3 regions of the Streptomyces sp. NPDC048337 genome follow, and region 2 is predicted to be linked to each of the others. Evidence: riboswitches for the same ligand, from Rfam matches in the RefSeq annotation. Region 2 holds a riboswitch; each other region holds the start of a gene.
What was found. Region 2 has a riboswitch for cyclic di-AMP ahead of ACGFYU_RS35555 (transglycosylase family protein). Riboswitches for the same ligand answer to the same signal wherever they lie in the genome.
Positions count from the first base shown of each region.

Region 1 (5,674 bases), on a different contig from region 2:
GTCCCCCCAGACGGAGCTGGGGGAGTGACCCGGGAACTTATCCGGCAACCGACGCGCTTGCATACAGTGGCAGGTCTGACAGGAATCTCTGCATCGCGATCGAAGGGACCACATGCCCATGGGTCACACGGCCACCGCCCAGGCCGGCTCCGGCGGCCTGACAGCGACCGAGCACCGGCTGGCCAACGGCCTGCGCGTGGTGCTCTCCGAGGACCACCTGACCCCGGTCGCCGCGGTCTGCCTCTGGTACGACGTCGGCTCGCGCCACGAAGTCAAGGGCCGTACCGGCCTTGCTCACCTTTTCGAGCACCTGATGTTCCAGGGCTCGGCGAGCGTGCCGGGCAACGGGCACTTCGAACTGGTCCAGGGCGCCGGCGGCTCCCTCAACGGCACGACCAGCTTCGAGCGCACCAATTACTTCGAGACGATGCCGACCCACCAGCTGGAGCTCGCGCTCTGGCTGGAGGCGGACCGCATGGGCTCACTCCTGGCCGCCCTGGACGACGAGTCCATGGAGAACCAGCGCGACGTCGTCAAGAACGAGCGCCGCCAGCGGTACGACAACGTCCCGTACGGCACGGCGTTCGAGAAGCTGACCGCGCTGGCGTACCCCGAGGGGCACCCGTACCACCACACCCCGATCGGCTCCATGGCCGACCTGGACGCGGCCTCGCTGGAGGACGCCCGCGCCTTCTTCCGTACGTACTACGCGCCGAACAACGCGGTGCTGTCCGTGGTCGGCGACATCGACCCGGAGAAGACCCTCGCCTGGGTCGAGAAGTACTTCGGCACCATCCCCGCGCACGACGGCAAGCAGCCGCCCCGCGACGGCACGCTCCCAGAGATCATCGGGCAGGAGCTGCGCGAGGAGATCGTCGAGGAGGTCCCGGCGCGTGCCCTGATGGCCGCCTACCGGCTCCCCCACGACGGGACCCGCGAGTGCGACGCGGCGGACGTGGCGCTGACCGTTCTCGGCGGCGGCGAGTCCTCCCGGCTCCACAACCGCCTGGTCCGCCGCGACCAGACGGCCGTCGCGGCGGGCTTCGGGATGCTGCGCCTGGCGGGCGCGCCCTCCCTGGGCTGGCTGGACGTGAAGACCTCCGGCGGGGTCGAGGTGCCCGACATCGAGGCGGCCGTGGACGAGGAGCTCGCGCGGTTCGCCGCCGAGGGCCCCACCGCCGAGGAGATGGAGCGCGCCCAGGCGCAGCTGGAGCGGGAGTGGCTGGACCGGCTGAGCACGGTCGCGGGCCGTGCCGACGAACTGTGCCGCTTCGCGGTCCTGTTCGGCGACCCGCAGCTGGCGCTCACCGCCGTACAGCGCGTCCTGGACATCACCGCCGAGGAGGTGCAGGCCGTGGCCGCGGCCCGGCTGCGCCCGGACAACCGTGCGGTGCTCGTCTACGAGCCGATCGCGGCCGACGAGACCGACCAGACCGACACGGCCGACGAGAACGAGGGGGCGGAGCAGTGAGCGACACCGCAGCCGTCACGATGACCTTCCACCCGCGGCCGCAGGCGGGCGAGCCGCAGCCGTGGGCCTTCCCGGCCCCGGACCGCGGGGTCCTGTCCAACGGACTCACCCTGCTGCGCTGCCACCGCCCCGGCCAGCAGGTCATCGCCGTCGAGATCAACCTCGCCGCCCCGCTCGACGCGGAGCCCGAGGGCCTGGACGGCGTCGCGACCATCATGGCCCGCGCGCTGTCCGAAGGCACCGACAAGCACTCCGCCGAGGAGTTCGCGGCCGAGTTGGAGCGCTGCGGGGCCACCCTCGACGCGCACGCCGACCACCCGGGCCTCCGGGTCTCCCTGGAGGTCCCCGCCTCCCGTCTGCACAAGGCGCTGGGCCTGCTCGCCGAGGCGCTGCGCGCCCCCGCCTTCGCCGACTCCGAGGTCGACCGGCTGGTGCGCAACCGGCTCGACGAGATCCCGCACGAGCTGGCCAACCCGCAGCGCCGCGCCGCCAAGCAGCTCTCCAAGGAGCTCTTCCCGGCCTCCCTGCGGATGTCCCGTCCGCGCCAGGGCACCGAGGAGACGGTCGCCCGGATCGACTCCGCCGCCGTGCGCGCCTTCTACGAGGCCCACGTGCGCCCCGCCACCGCCACCGCGGTGGTGGTCGGCGACCTGACCGGGATCGACCTGGACGCCGTACTGGCCGACACCCTGGGCACCTGGACGGGCAACTCCGCCGAGGCCCTGCCGGTGCCGCCGGTGACCGCCGACGACACCGGCCGCGTGGTCATCGTGGACCGCCCCGGCGCGGTCCAGACCCAGCTGCTGATCGGCCGGATCGGGCCCGACCGGCACGACCGGGTCTGGGCGGCCCAGGTGCTCGGCACCTACTGCCTGGGCGGCACCCTCACCTCCCGCCTGGACAAGGTGCTGCGCGAGGAGAAGGGCTACACCTACGGCGTACGCGCCTTCGGCCAGGTGCTGCGCTCGACCGCCGACGGCAAGGGCGCCTCGATGCTCGCCATCAGCGGCTCGGTGGACACCCCGAACACCGGCCCGGCGCTGGAGGACCTCTGGAAGGTGCTGCGCACCCTCGCGGAGGGCGGCCTGACCGATGCCGAACGGGACGTGGCGGTGCAGAACTTGGTGGGCGTGGCCCCGCTGAAGTTCGAGACGGCGGCCTCGGTCGCCGGCACCCTGGCCGACCAGGTCGAGCAGGAGCTGCCGGACGACTACCAGGCGCGGCTGTACGCGCAGCTCGCCGCGACCGGGACGGTGGAGGCCACTTCGGCCGTCGTGGCCGCCTTCCCGGCGGGCCGGCTGGTCACGATCCTCGTGGGCGACGCCTCGCAGATCGAGGCACCGGTGCGGGAGCTCGGGATCGGTGACGTGAGCGTCGTCACCAACTGACGCTGCGACGGGCGTCCAACTGGCGTCCGGCCGAAGGCCAATTGGCGTTCGGCGTGAGGGGCTCCGGCGGCCTGACCGCCGGGGCCCCTTTTGTCCGTTTCGTGGTGTGGTTGCTCGTATGCGGTGTGGCGTACGCAACAAAAGGGCGTGTCTGTTTGGCGATTGACTGATGATCCGCCTAGCGTCGGCCGTGCTGTCCGTCAGTTGTACCCGCCGCACCCGCGGCACCGGGCAGCGATCGCCGAGTCCCCGTCAGGCGCGAGCCTGGGGAGCCGGGGACCCACATCAGTCCCTGGGGTGAATCGGACCGCCTCGCAAGAGGAGGTCCGTAGGAGACCTTCCTGCTCCGAACCCGTCAGCTAACCCGGTAGGCGAGAAGGAAGGAAAGGACCAGCCCCTTCATGGCGTTTGGCAGTCGTCCCGCCGGCTCCGGTAAGCACCGTGGTTCCAGCCGTCTGAGCCGCAAGACCGCCGGTTACGCCGGCATCGCCGCCCTCGCCACCACGGGCGTCGTCGGCTCTCTGGCCGCTCCGGCCTTCGCCGCGGACAGCGGCGACAACCACTCCAACCAGGACAACGGCCTCGGTGCCGTCGTCGTCGCCGAGGACCTGCCCGGCGACATCCAGGACCAGGCCGCGTCCCAGCAGCGCGCCGCCGAGCACGCCGCCGCCCAGGCGCAGGCCGAGGCCGACGCCAAGCAGCGGGCTGCCGAGGCCAAGCGCCTCGCCGAGGCCAAGGCGAAGGCCGAGCGCGAGGCCGCCGAGCGCGCCGCCCGCGAAGAGGAGCGCAAGCGCCTCAACACCTTCGTCGCCCCGGTCGACGGCTCGTACGTCAGCACGCAGTACCACGCGGGCGGCGGCATGTGGTCCTCCGGCAGCCACACCGGCATCGACTTCCACGCCTCGTCCGGCACCTCCGTCCACGCGGTGGGCGCCGGTACCGTCGTCGAGGCCGGCTGGGGTGGCGCGTACGGCAACAACGTCGTGATCAAGCACAACGACGGCACCTACACGCAGTACGGGCACATGTCCTCGCTCAGCGTCTCCGTCGGCCAGCAGGTGACCCCGGGCCAGCAGATCGGCCTCTCGGGCTCCACCGGCAACTCCAGCGGCCCGCACCTGCACTTCGAGGCCCGCACCGGCTCCCAGTACGGCTCGGACATCGACCCGGTCGCGTACCTGCGCTCGCACGGCGTCAGCCTCTGACCCGAAGGCGCCCGCGCTCCCGCGCCACCGCTCCACCGCTTGTCCGAAGGCCCCGGCTCACCGAGCCGGGGCCTTCGCGTTGTCCGCGTGCAAATGTTTCGCATTTTCGACCGCTCTCGGAAATTATCGTGTGTTGCAATAGAGTCGCAGCACGCGCACGCGTGTCCAATGACTGTGCGAGTCGGAAATAGGCGGAGGTTCGGTCTTGCGTATTCCTGCGCACGCGGTATGCACGGCAATCCGCGACGACATCGTCTCCGGGGTCTTCGAACCGGGCGGCAGACTCACGGAAGAGGTGCTGGCCCGCCGCTACGGAGTCTCGCGCGTGCCCGTCCGCGAGGCGCTGCGGACCCTGGAGTCCGAGGGGTTCGTGACCACGCGGCGCCACGCGGGCGCCTGTGTGGCCGAGCCGACCGAGCAGGAGGCCGCCGACCTGCTGGAGCTGCGGATGCTGCTGGAGCCCCTCGCCGCCGCCCGGGCCGCCCGGCGGCGCACCGAGGCCCACCTCAAGGTGCTGCGCGGACTGGTCAGGCTGGGCCAGGAGCGGGCCAGGCGGGGCCAGGGCGAGGATCTGCGCTCCCTGGGGGCCTGGTTCCACGAGACGCTCGCGCAGGCCTCCGGCAGCCCCGGACTGATCGCGCTGCTCACGCAGATGCGGCACAAGGTCGCGTGGATGTACGTGGTGGAGGCGCCCGTCCGGCCCGTGGAGTCCTGGGCGGAGCACGGCGCGATCGTGGACGCGGTGGCGCGCGGGGACGCGGAGCGGGCCCGGGCGCTGACCGCGATCCATGCCGACCGGGCGGTGGGGGCACACCGGCCGCGGCTCCGGCCGACGGTGAGAACTTCGCAACCTGCCGTAAACATGTCGAGCGGTCGGCATTAACAGGGGCCGTATACAAAGGACCGGTATCGGAGCGAATTGGCCGCCTGGTCGTGCCGTATTCCTGCGGAGCGCGGCCCGATTTCGCGGAGTCGATTTCACGCGGCCGGATTTCGCGGAGCGGTATTCCCGTGCTGCCCTTTTTCGGGCGGGCCGGATATTCCGTCGCGGCACCTCACCCTGAACAAAAACGGCGAAGCCGTGGTTCCCGGAGCTCCGGGAACCACGGCTTCGCCGCGAAGGGTCAGACGGTCTCGGGGAGCTCCTCGAGGCCCTCCTCGACCAGCTTCGCGAGGCGGTCCAGCGCGGCCTCCGCGCCGTCGGCCTCGGACGCGAGGACGATCTCCTCGCCACCCTGGGCGCCCAGGCCCAGAACCGCCAGCATGGAAGCGGCGTTGACGGGGTCGCCGCCGGCCTTCGCGATGGTCACCGGGACGCCGGAAGCGGTCGTCGCACGGACGAAGATCGAGGCGGGACGAGCGTGCAGGCCCTCGGCCCAGCCGACGTTGACGCGGCGCTCTGCCATGGTGATGCCCTTCAGGTTCTTACGGTTGTCTAGACCAGTCTCTCACGACGCCCGGAATGCTCCGACCGACCTTCGGCCCGAATCTTCCGCCGTTCGACCTTCCCCAGCTTGCCCTGATTTGCCCAAGCTTGCCTCATCCGCCGCGCAGGAGCTATTCAGCCAGCCTTGGCCTTAAGATCGCCGCATGACCACCGAGTCGGACCT
Region 1 is NZ_JBICYR010000022.1:121,725-127,398, forward strand. It holds gene ACGFYU_RS29720 (M16 family metallopeptidase) at 119-1,471, shown strand; gene ACGFYU_RS29725 (M16 family metallopeptidase) at 1,492-2,859, shown strand; cyclic di-AMP (ydaO/yuaA leader) riboswitch at 3,089-3,248, shown strand; gene ACGFYU_RS29730 (M23 family metallopeptidase) at 3,261-4,064, shown strand; gene ACGFYU_RS29735 (GntR family transcriptional regulator) at 4,270-4,947, shown strand; gene ACGFYU_RS29740 (HPr family phosphocarrier protein) at 5,189-5,470, opposite strand; gene ACGFYU_RS29745 (GNAT family N-acetyltransferase) at 5,655-5,674, shown strand, end outside.
Region 1: it holds a riboswitch for cyclic di-AMP, as region 2 does, so the genes downstream of both, ACGFYU_RS29730 (M23 family metallopeptidase) here and ACGFYU_RS35555 (transglycosylase family protein) in region 2, are expected to answer to the same signal.

Region 2 (5,674 bases):
CGAGCGGTAGACGTGGGCGGCGGTCCGCTCGCCGAGCTGCTTGAGCCTGGTCGCGGTCGAGAAGGTGGAGAACCGATCCCGGTTCCCGGCCATTGATCCCGCCTCCCCTATATACGCACTACGCACTACGTCCCCGCACACGGTACGGGACCGAGTGCGGGGACGCAGGGAGGCTAGACCTCTTGGCTGGTGGGTCAGCCCTTGAAGCGCGGGAACGCGCTGCGGCCCGCGTACACGGCGGCGTCGTCGAGGATCTCCTCGATGCGCAGCAGCTGGTTGTACTTGGCGACGCGGTCCGAGCGGGCCGGGGCGCCGGTCTTGATCTGGCCGCAGTTCACGGCGACGGCGAGGTCGGCGATGGTGACGTCCTCGGTCTCACCGGAGCGGTGCGACATCATGCACTTGAAGCCGTTGCGCTGGGCCATCTCGACGGCGTCGAGGGTCTCGGTCAGCGAACCGATCTGGTTCACCTTCACGAGCAGGGCGTTCGCGGAGCCCTCCTCGATGCCGCGGGCCAGGCGCTCCGGGTTGGTGACGAAGAGGTCGTCGCCGACGATCTGGACCTTGGAGCCCAGCTTGTCGGTGATGGTCTTCCAGCCGGCCCAGTCGTCCTCGAACAGCGGGTCCTCGATGGAGACCAGCGGGTACGCCTCGACGAGCTCGGCGTAGTAGTCGGTCATCTCGGCGGCCGAGCGGGACTGGCCCTCGAACTCGTACTTGCCGTCCTTGTAGAACTCGGACGCGGCGACGTCGAGCGCGAGCGCGATGTCCTTGCCCGGGGTGTAGCCGGCCTGCTTGATGGCCTCGACGATGAGGTCGAGCGCGGCGCGGTTGGACTCCAGGTTCGGGGCGAAGCCGCCCTCGTCGCCCAGGCCGGTGGAGAGGCCCTTGGTGTGCAGGACCTTCTTGAGGGTGTGGTACACCTCGGCACCCCAGCGCAGCGCCTCGGAGAAGGACTCCGCGCCGATCGGGGCGATCATGAACTCCTGGATGTCGACGTTGGAGTCGGCGTGCGACCCACCGTTCAGGATGTTCATCATCGGAACGGGCAGCAGGTGCGCGTTCGGACCGCCGAGGTAGCGGAAGAGCGGCAGGTCCGAGGCCTCGGACGCGGCGTGCGCGACGGCGAGGGAGACGCCGAGGATGGCGTTGGCGCCGAGCGAGCCCTTGTTGTCGGTGGCGTCCAGGTCGAACATGGCCTGGTCGATCAGGCGCTGCTCGGTGGCGTCGTAGCCGACGAGCTCCGGCCCGATCTGCTCGATGACGGCGAGGACTGCCTTCTCGACACCCTTGCCCATGTAACGGTTGGGGTCACCGTCACGGAGCTCGATGGCCTCGAATGCACCGGTGGAGGCGCCGGACGGAACTGCAGCACGGCCGGTGCTGCCATCGTCGAGGCCCACCTCGACCTCGACCGTGGGGTTGCCTCGGGAGTCCAGGATTTCCCGGGCTACGACGACGTCGATGGACGGCACGAGCATCTCCTTCTGGGATGTGACGCTGGGTGTGCGATGGCGTCAGGCCGTGGGATGGCCCCGCCGCCTAGAGCCTAACCGGCTCCGGGCACTCGGCCAGCCGACCGCCCGGGTCCTGGGACGAAAAAGGGACCGAATACCCCTCTTCCAGGACATTGGACTCTTGATCGGCGGGCTTCGGCGGGCTTCGGCGGGCATCCGCCGGGGAAAACGCCGCCGCCCGGCGCGTGGGGGGAGACGCGCCGGGCGGTGGGGAGCGCGGCTATTGCCGCACTGTTCAGCTGAGCTTCAGCTTCTGACCCGGGAAGATCAGGTCGGCGTCGGACACGATGTCCTTGTTCAGCTCGAAGAGCTTCTCCCAGCCGCCCTTGACGCCGTTGGCCTCGGCGATGTTGCCCAGGGTGTCGCCGGGCTTGACCTCGTAGGAGCCGTTGCCGGTCTTGGGGGCCTCGGTGCGCTCGGAGCGGGTGGTCGGCGCCTCGGAGCGCTGGGTCTCCTTCTTCGGCGCGGCCTTCTGCTCGGTCTTCTTCGGAGCGGCCTTCTGCTCCGTCTTCTTCGGCTCGGTCTTCGGCTTGGCGGGGGTCTCGGCCCCGCCGCCGTTGTACGAGGAGTTGGACAGGCCGACGCCGCAGGACGGCCAGGCACCCTTGCCCTGGCCCTTGAGGACCTTCTCGGCGATGGCTATCTGCTGGGACTTCGAGGCCTGGTTGGCCTGCGGGGCGTACGCCTTGCCGCCGTACGCGGCCCACGTGGACGACGAGAACTGCAGGCCGCCGTAGTAGCCGTTGCCCGTGTTGATGGCCCAGTTGCCACCGGACTCGCACTGCGCGACGCGGTCCCACTCGGCAGCCGTGGCGGCCGAGGCGGAGCCCGCGGTCATCAGGGGCGCCGCGACGGCGACACCGGCGACACCGGCGAGCGTGACGATGCGGGCGGCCTTGGAGGCGCGGCGGTGCTTGCCCTTGCCGGAAAGCAGCATGAGGTTTCTCCTCACCGACGCCTACGAGGTGAGCTGTCGGGTTCGGGCGGATGAGTTGCCCGGTCGTGCGACCTAGCGCACGGCTTAACCCCTAGCCGGTGGCGTGACCGTCTCTCAACGGCCGCTCCCGGCGCCTACCTTGGTTCCCCCGCTCCTGCCTTCGGCGCTTGACGCGACGACTGTTCCCTCCGTCCGCCGGCAGGATTCGGCGATGCGGTCGAAGGAGCTCGCGGTGGCGAGCGATTCAGAAGGTAGACAGGCCTCCCCCCGATGTTCAACAAGCGACATCGGGGGGAAACCGCCCCTACTTGCGTTCCACTTACGCACGTTTGCGCAGGTGAGGACGGGGTTTGCAGAATCCCCGAGGGGTGACACGCCAGTTGACCGGAAGAGACACATGTCTCACTTGATCAAAACGGACAATCGAGTCTTTCCGGATGCCTGAAGTGCCGCTATTTGGCGGTTAGATCCAGGTTCTGTCCGGGCTTGATCAGGTTGGCGTCCTGGCCGATGACCTGCTCGTTGGCCGCATACAGCGCGCTCCAACCGCCCTTGACCCCCTTGGCATCCGCGATGGCGGCCAGGCTGTCGCCCTCCTGCACCGTGTACTTGGGGCTCGACGCGGCGTCGGACGTGACCGGCGTCTCGGTCGCGGGCGCGCCGCGGTGCTTGCCGGTGCCCTCGGCCGGCGTGCCGGACGGGGCGGCGGGGGCGGTGGGTTCGGCGGAGGCTCCGGGGGCCGTCGGGCCGGTCATGGCGCCGGGCGTCGTGGGTGCCGACGGGGTGGCCGGCGGGGCGGTGGGGTCCACCGGATCCGTGGTCGGGACGCCCGGGAGCACCGGGGCCGTCGGGTCGAGGGGGGTCACCGGCGGGACGGTCGGGTCCGTGGGGGTCACCGGAGGCGTCGGGGTCGTGGTGGGGTCGTCCGGCGCCGGCATGACGGGCAGTCCGAGGGAGGGCCCGAGGGGGCCGTCGGGGATCACGACCGACGGGGTCCCGGAGGGGCTCGGGGCCGGCTGGCTCGGCGCCCCGAAGTCCGTGGAGGGCTTGCCGTGTCCGGTGACGGGCACGCTGCCGTCGGGGCGGCCCGGCGAGGGGGTGACGGAGTGGGAGCCGCCGGGCAGACCGGGGTCCACCGCGGCCGCGGGGCTCTGCGCGTCCAGCCCGGCCGACGCCGCGCACTGCGGCCATGCCTGCGTCCCCTGGGAGGCGAGCACCCGCTCGGCTACGGCTATCTGCTGCGAGCGGCTCGCGAGGTCGGCCCGCTCGGCGAAGTCGAGCCCGCCGGCGCCCTTCCACTCCTCCTGCGTGAACTGGAGTCCGCCGTACGATCCGCTGCCGAAGTTGGCGGTCCACGTGCCGCCGCTCTCGCACTCGGCGACCTTGTCCCACGTGGACGTGTCGGCCGCGCTCGCGCTCGTGGCGGCGAGCAGCGGCAGAGCCAGCGCGGAGCCTGTGACTCCGGCGGTGACGACGATCGCGGGGATCTGGCGGGGGCGTCTGTGGCGGCCGTTCCCGGGAAGCATGAGGCTGCACCTTTCGCATAACGGCGGGGTAACGGCAGAACCTAGCGGCCTTCGAACGCATGTCACAAGTTCGTCGGAGAACTGACTTCCGGTCAGACGGGCTTCAGATGTTTCGGGGTGTGAAGCGCACAGGCAGAGTGCGCAGGCCACGCATGATCAGTCCGCCGCGCCAGCGCAGGTCCTCCGGTGGAACGGAGAGTTCCAGATCCGGCAGACGCGTGAGCAAAGTCGCAAGCGCCGTCTGTCCTTCAAGTCGCGCGAGCGGAGCACCCAGGCAGTAGTGGATGCCGTGCCCGTATCCGAGGTGCTGGTTGTCGGTGCGCCCGAGGTCGAGGGTGTCCGGCTCGGCGAACCGGGCCGGGTCCCGGTCGGCGGCCGCGAGGACGACCAGGACGGGGTCCCCGACCGCGATGGACTGCCCGCCGAGGGTCAGCGGCTCGGTGGCGAACCGCCAGGTGGCCAGCTCCACGGGGCCGTCGTAGCGCAGCAGCTCCTCGATCCCGGTCTCCAGCAGCCCGCTCTCCCCGGCGGCGAGCGACAGCTGGAGGCGCTCGCGCTGATCCGGGTTCATAAACAGGGCATGCAGCCCATTTCCGATCAAATTCACGGTGGTTTCGAAGCCGGCAAACAAGAGGATGAAGGCCATGGCGGTGGCCTCACCCTCCGTCAGGTGGTCCCCGTGGTCGCTCGCGCGGATCAGGTCGGAGATCAGGTCGTCGCCCAGATCATCCCTTTTGCGGTGGATGAGCTCTCCGAGATACGTCCGCATCTGCTTGACCGAGCGGGCGACCCCGCCGCGCGGACCCCCGCCGTGCCGGATCATCATCCCGGCCCAGTCGCGGAAGTCGTCCTGGTCCTCGCGCGGTACGCCGAGCATCTCGCAGATGGCGTAGATGGGGAGCGGGAAGGCGAACTCGTGGATGAGGTCCGCCTCCCCCCTCTTCTCGAACTGTTCGATGAGGTGGTCGGTCAGTGCCTGCACCCTCGGGGTGAACTCGGCGACCCGGCGCGGGGTGAACGCCTTCGACACCAGCCGCCGCAGCCGGGTGTGGTCCGGCGGGTCGATGTTCAGCAGGTGCGTCATCAGCTCCGCCTTGCGCTCCCCCGGGATCCCCGTCTTGCCCTTGGCGTGCGCGGGCTCCGCGTGGTGCGCCGGATTCTTGCTGAGCCGCTGGTCGGCGAGGGCCTGGCGGGCGTCGGCGTACCGGGTCACCAGCCAGGCCTCGACCCCGCTGGGGAGCTTGGTGCGGTGCACCGGGGAGTGCTCGCGCAGCCATGCGTAGGCGGGGTACGGGTCGGTCGCGAACTCCCACGTGAAGAGTTCGGGTGCGTCGGGATCATCGGCGATGGACGGTTGGTCGCGCATTCCCCGACAGTAACCGTCCGTCTTTGCCACACGGACCCCACCAGTACCTGCACCGCAGGGGGCACCGCCTCCGAGCATGCGAACGGTCCCGCGCTCCACCGGACCCAGGTGGAAGGCAGGGCTGTGACGTGTCGGGTTCGTAGCAGCCGATGACCGTCTGGTACCTCGTACGAGTGAACGGGGGGCTTCGCAGGCCCGCGGTCTTGGCCGAGAGGTCAATGTCGAAGGAGTGCATGCAAAGCAGCTGCGGGTGAATGGAGGGGCTGGTGGCGCGGGGTGGGGGTCGGCAGAGGCTTGCACTGCGGGCGCTGGCTGATCCGTCCGCGTG
Region 2 is NZ_JBICYR010000037.1:26,936-32,609, reverse strand. It holds gene ACGFYU_RS35565 (septum formation initiator family protein) at 1-93, opposite strand, end outside; gene eno (phosphopyruvate hydratase) at 195-1,481, opposite strand; gene ACGFYU_RS35555 (transglycosylase family protein) at 1,753-2,454, opposite strand; cyclic di-AMP (ydaO/yuaA leader) riboswitch at 2,458-2,630, opposite strand; gene ACGFYU_RS35550 (transglycosylase family protein) at 2,907-3,980, opposite strand; gene ACGFYU_RS35545 (cytochrome P450) at 4,084-5,346, opposite strand.

Region 3 (5,674 bases), on a different contig from region 2:
TGGGCCATTCCGAATTACTCCCTCTTCGGCTGGCAGCGCCCCTGCTATCTGATGAGCGACGGCTACGTGCCCACGTACCGGGAACTGATCGAGGACACCGACTGGAGCAAGTACGGCCGCGGCAAGGACCCGCGCTGCGCGAACTGCATGGCGCACTGCGGCTACGAGCCCACCGCCGTCCTCGCCACCATGGGCTCCCTCAAGGAATCCCTGCGCGCGGCCCGGGAGACCGTCTCCGGGAACCGGGACAAGCAGTGACCGGCTTCGACCTCCGCGCCCTGCTCGACAAGCGGGGCGCGGAACGCTACGAGCTGCACGCCAGGTACCTCAACCACCAGCTGCCCCGGATGCTCCACACCATCGGTTTCGACAAGGTCTACGAACGGGCCGAGGGCGCCCACTTCTGGGACGCCGAGGGCAACGACTACCTCGACATGCTCGCCGGTTTCGGAGTGATGGGCCTGGGCCGGCACCACCCGGTGGTCCGCCGCGCCCTGCACGACGTCCTCGACGCCCAGCTCGCCGACCTCACCCGCTTCGACTGCCAGCCGCTGCCCGGACTGCTGGCCGAGAAGCTGCTCCCGTACAGCCCGCACCTGGACCGGGTCTTCTTCGGCAACAGCGGCACCGAGGCGGTCGAGACCGCCCTGAAGTTCGCCCGGTACGCCACCGGGCGGCCCAGGATCCTCTACTGCGACCACGCCTTCCACGGGCTCACCACGGGCTCCCTGTCGGTCAACGGGGAAGGCGGTTTCCGGGACGGCTTCGCGCCCCTGCTCCCCGACACGAGGATCGCGCTCGGCGACCTCACCGCCCTGGAGCGGGAGCTGCGGCGCGGGGACGTGGCAGCCTTCGTCGTCGAACCGATCCAGGGCAAGGGCGTCCTCGCCGCCCCGCCCGGATTCCTGCCCGCCGCGCAGGAGCTGCTGCGCCGCCACAAGGCGCTGCTGATCGCGGACGAGGTGCAGACCGGCCTCGGACGTACCGGCGACTTCTACGCGTACCAGCACGAGCCGGGCGTGGAACCGGACCTGGTGTGCGTGGCCAAGGCCCTGTCGGGCGGCTACGTGCCGGTCGGCGCGACCCTGGGCAAGGACTGGATCTTCAAGAAGGTCTACTCGTCCATGGACCGGGTGCTCGTGCACTCCGCGAGCTTCGGCTCCAACGCGCAGGCGATGGCGGCCGGGCTGGCGGTGCTGTCCGTCATGGAGGACGAGGAGGTCGTGGCCAACGCCCGGGCGATGGGCGACCTGCTGCGCGGTCGGCTCGCGGCCCTGGTGGACGAGTACGAGCTGCTGCACGAGGTGCGGGGGCGCGGGCTGATGATCGGCATCGAGTTCGGCCGGCCGTCCTCGCTGGGGCTGCGCAGCCGCTGGACGATGCTCCAGGCCGCCCGCAAGGGACTCTTCGCCCAGATGGTCGTGGTGCCGCTGCTGCAGAAGCACCGCATCCTCACCCAGGTGTCCGGAGACCACCTGGAGGTCATCAAGCTCATTCCGCCGCTGATCGTGGACGAGCGGGACGTCGACCGGTTCGTCGGAGCCTTCCGCGAGGTCATGGACGAGGCGCACGGCGGCTCGGGGCTGATGTGGGACTTCGGCAGAACGCTGGTGAAGCAGGCCGTCGGCAACCGCTGACCGCCTCCCGCGGGGCACGACGGGCCGGAGGGGCGCTTCGGGCGCCCCTCCGGCCCGGGCTCAGTCGAGCAGCCGCTCGCGGAGTCGGTCGAGCGTCTCGGGGGCGAGCCCGAGCCCCCGCGACAGGTAGGCGTCCACTCCGCCCCAGGTCTCCTCCATGGTCTCGAAGGCCGCGACCAGGTACTCGGTGCGGGCGTCGAAGAGCGGTGCGAGCAGCTCCATCACCTCGGGGGAGCGGGCCTCGGCGGAATCGCTGCTGCGGCGCACCCGGTAGCGGTTGTGCGGGGCGTTCGACTCCAGGTAGTCCGCCACGATCGCCTCGCGCGAGACGCCGAGCGCGAGCAGGGTGACGGCGATGGACAGGCCCGCCCGGTCCTTGCCGGCCGCGCAGTGCAGCAGGGCCGGGACGCTGTCCTCGGCGAGGGCGTGCACCACCCGGCTGTGCTCCGCGGTGCGGTGCCTGATGATCCCGCGGTACGAGTTCGACATCCGGGCGGCGCCCTTGCCGTCGCCGAGCAGCGAGCGGAGCTGCTCCAGGTCGCCGTCGCGGACCATCTTCCAGAACTCCCGGCCGTCGGCCGGATCCGACAGCGGGATGTTGACGTTGCGCACGCCGGGCAGCGCGACGTCGGGCCCCTCCAGGGCGTGGTCGGCCGCGTTGCGGAAGTCGAAGACGGTGTGCAGGCCGAGCGAACCGAGGAACTCCGCATCGGTTTCGGTGGCATGTGCGAGATGTCCGCTTCGGAACAGTCGTCCCGACCTGACCCTTCGTCCGCCGGATGTCGGCAATCCGCCCACATCGCGGAAATTGCGCACTCCGGTCAGCTCCGGGTCGGGCTCCGGGCGCGCCGGCGGGGCCGGGGGTATCTGCTGGGTCAAGGAACTCCTCCGCTTCGTCGTAGGGTGTCCGAATTACACTACTTGGCGCCAACTTGCCGTGAGCGGAGGCGAGATCGGGCACGTCCCCGTGAGCCAGATCATACGGTGACCGTGAGTGCCTGATCGCTAAAGCCGAATCGCCGGGCCGGGGCGGTTGTTGGCGGTGGGGAATGGACGGAGGGTGACCGGAATTCCATTGATTCCCCATCCCTGTGATTCCGTCAGGAAATTCATGGCTTGTTAGGTGTGGCCGAACTCGATTACCTTCGCGATCGATCCGGGTGGACCGCCGAATCCTGCCGCCGCCCGGGAACCGCACCCGACTATTCACGCGCGCGGCAGGAGCGGGGGAACCAGGTAGGCCGCCGATCCGGATCTTTGGTTCCGGCCCGGCTAGGGGTGAAGCCGTACATGTTCCGCACATGAACGGCCGGACATCTCCAGTCCGAACCCGACAGCTCACCTCGCAGGCGCCGGAGAGGAATTCGCCATGCCTGCAAAGGGTAAGCACCGCCGCCCCAAGTCCCTTTCGATATCCCGCGGCTTCGCCGCCGCCGGCACCGGTGGCGCCGCCCTCGCGCTGCCGCTGCTGGGCGCCGCCGGCGCCCACGCGGCCGGCGCCCCGGCCACGGCCCCCGCGGTGGCCCCGGCCGTCGCCCCGGTCGCCGCCCCGCAGGTTCCGGCCGCGCTCCAGGCCGCGCCGACCGTGTACACGGTCGTCCCCGGCGACTGCCTCTCCGAGATCGCCGCCGAGCGCCACCTGTCCGGCGGCTGGGAGCAGCTGTACGCCGACAACCGCGAGGCCGTCGGCAGCGACCCCTCCCTCATCCACCCCGGCCTGAAGCTGACGCTGGGCGCCAAGGGCGAGGCCGCCCCGGCCGCCCAGTCCGCTCCGGCCGAGGCCCCCGCTCCGGCCGAGGCCTCCTCCGACGAGGCCTCCGGCGAGGAGCAGGACGCCCCCGCACCGGCCCCCGCCCAGCAGCCGAAGCAGGCGCAGAAGCCGAAGAGCACCGGCACCTCCACCGAGGCCAAGGCCCCGAGCGCCGCGGGCTTCGTGGCCCCGGTGGGCGGCGGGATCTCCACCCAGTACAAGACCCCCGGTGCCATGTGGTCCTCCGGCTACCACACCGGCGTGGACTTCATCGCCAGCTCCGGCACCACCGTCAAGGCCGTCGGCGCGGGCACCGTGGTCTCCGCCGGATGGGGCGGCTCGTACGGCAACGAGGTCGTCATCCGCCACGAGGACGGCAAGTACTCGCAGTACGGCCACCTGTCCTCGCTCTCCGTCTCGGTGGGCCAGAGCGTCACGGCCGGCCAGACCCTCGGCCTCTCCGGCTCCACGGGCAACTCCACCGGCCCGCACCTGCACTTCGAGATCCGCACGGGCCCGTCCTACGGCTCGGACATCGACCCGATCGCCTACCTCCGCTCCAAGGGCGTCACCATCTGACGGCACCCGCCGTCGGAGCACGGACACACGTCAGGCCGGGACCCGAGGGGGGTCCCGGCCTCACGTGTACTTATTCCTTATCCCCCGGGTGGTATAGATCACGGTCCGTCAACCCCTCATTACGTTGGCGTAGGTTGGTAACGGGAGTGAAGGATGGCGTCGTGGCAGCGACGACGACGACACTCAAGACCATCGGCTCGTACGCGGCGATCGGGGACAGCTTCACCGAAGGCGTGGGGGACCCGGGGCCGGGGGACTCCTATCTCGGCTGGGCCGACCGCCTCGCCGTGCTCCTGGCAGATCAGCGCGAAGAGCACGACTTCCGTTATGCGAACCTGGCCGTGCGCGGCCGGCTCCTCGACCAGATCGTGGCCGAGCAGGTCCCGCGGGCCAAGGAGCTCGCCCCGGACCTCGTGAGCTTCTGCGCGGGCGGCAACGACATCATCCGACCCGGCAGCGACCCCGACGACGTGGCGGAGCGGTTCGAAGCCGCCGTCGCCGACCTCACCGGGGCCGTCGGCCAGGTCATGATCACCACCGGCTTCGACACCCGGGGCGTGCCGGTCCTCAAGCACCTGCGGGGCAAGGTGGCGACGTACAGCGCGCACGTCCGCGCCATCGCCGACCGCTACGACTGCCCCGTGCTCGACCTCTGGTCGCTGAAGTCCGTACAGGACCGGCGGGCCTGGGACGCGGACCGGCTGCACCTGTCGCCCGAGGGGCACACGCGGGTCGCGCTGCGCGCCGCGCAGGTGCTCGGGCTGGAGGTGCCCACCGACCCCGATCAGCCGTGGCCGCCGCAGCGGCCGCGCGGCTCGGTGGACGTGACCCGGGACAACATCCAGTGGGCGCGCGAGCACCTGGTGCCGTGGATCGGCCGGCGCCTGCGCGGGGAGTCCTCCGGGGACCACGTCGAGGCGAAGCGGCCGGATCTGCTGCCGCTGTAGGCGGGGCGGGAGGGGAGCGGGGGCCGCAAGCGGAATCCTTGGGGGTACGTGTGCGTTGGGATGGTCGTAGACCGACGGCCATCCCGACCCCTTCCTCCCAGGAGGCGCCTTGACCGGCTCCAGTCCCCTGCGTCCTCGGCTGCGTGCCCTGCGGCCCGAAGCCTTCGGCGCGGACCCGTCCGGCGCCCGGCTCGAGCGGATCCGCCGCTCGCCGAACTTCGCCGACGGCGTCTTCCAGAACCCGGTCGGCGCCCGGACCCGCCCCTCCGGGTCGATGCGGGAGTTCGCCAAGATCTACTTCCACAAGGAACAGCGCCTGCGGCGCAGCCCCGGCGCGCCGATCCCCGTCTACCCGACCACCCTCGCGGAGCTGGCGAAGCCGCCCGCGAGCGGACTGCGGCTGACCTGGATGGGCCACTCCAGCGTGCTCGCGGAGATCGACGGGCGCCGGGTGCTCTTCGACCCCGTGTGGGGCGAGCGGTGCTCCCCCTTCCCCTTCGCCGGCCCCAAGCGGCTGCACCCCGTACCCGTGCCCCTGGCCTCGCTGGGGCCGGTCGACGTCGTGGTCATCTCGCACGACCACTACGACCACCTCGACCTCCCCACGATCAAGGCCCTGGCCGGTACGGACACGGTCTTCGCCGTCCCGCTGGGAGTCGGCGCGCACCTGGAGCGCTGGGGCGTGTCGGCCGACCGGCTGCGCGAGCTGGACTGGAACGAGGGCACCAAGGTCGCGGGCCTCTCGCTCACCGCGACCCCCG
Region 3 is NZ_JBICYR010000021.1:74,877-80,550, forward strand. It holds gene hpnH (adenosyl-hopene transferase HpnH) at 1-258, shown strand, start outside; gene ACGFYU_RS28785 (aspartate aminotransferase family protein) at 255-1,637, shown strand; gene ACGFYU_RS28790 (tyrosine-protein phosphatase) at 1,698-2,516, opposite strand; cyclic di-AMP (ydaO/yuaA leader) riboswitch at 2,827-3,002, shown strand; gene ACGFYU_RS28795 (peptidoglycan DD-metalloendopeptidase family protein) at 3,007-3,966, shown strand; gene ACGFYU_RS28800 (SGNH/GDSL hydrolase family protein) at 4,128-4,913, shown strand; gene ACGFYU_RS28805 (MBL fold metallo-hydrolase) at 5,023-5,674, shown strand, end outside.
Region 3: it holds a riboswitch for cyclic di-AMP, as region 2 does, so the genes downstream of both, ACGFYU_RS28795 (peptidoglycan DD-metalloendopeptidase family protein) here and ACGFYU_RS35555 (transglycosylase family protein) in region 2, are expected to answer to the same signal.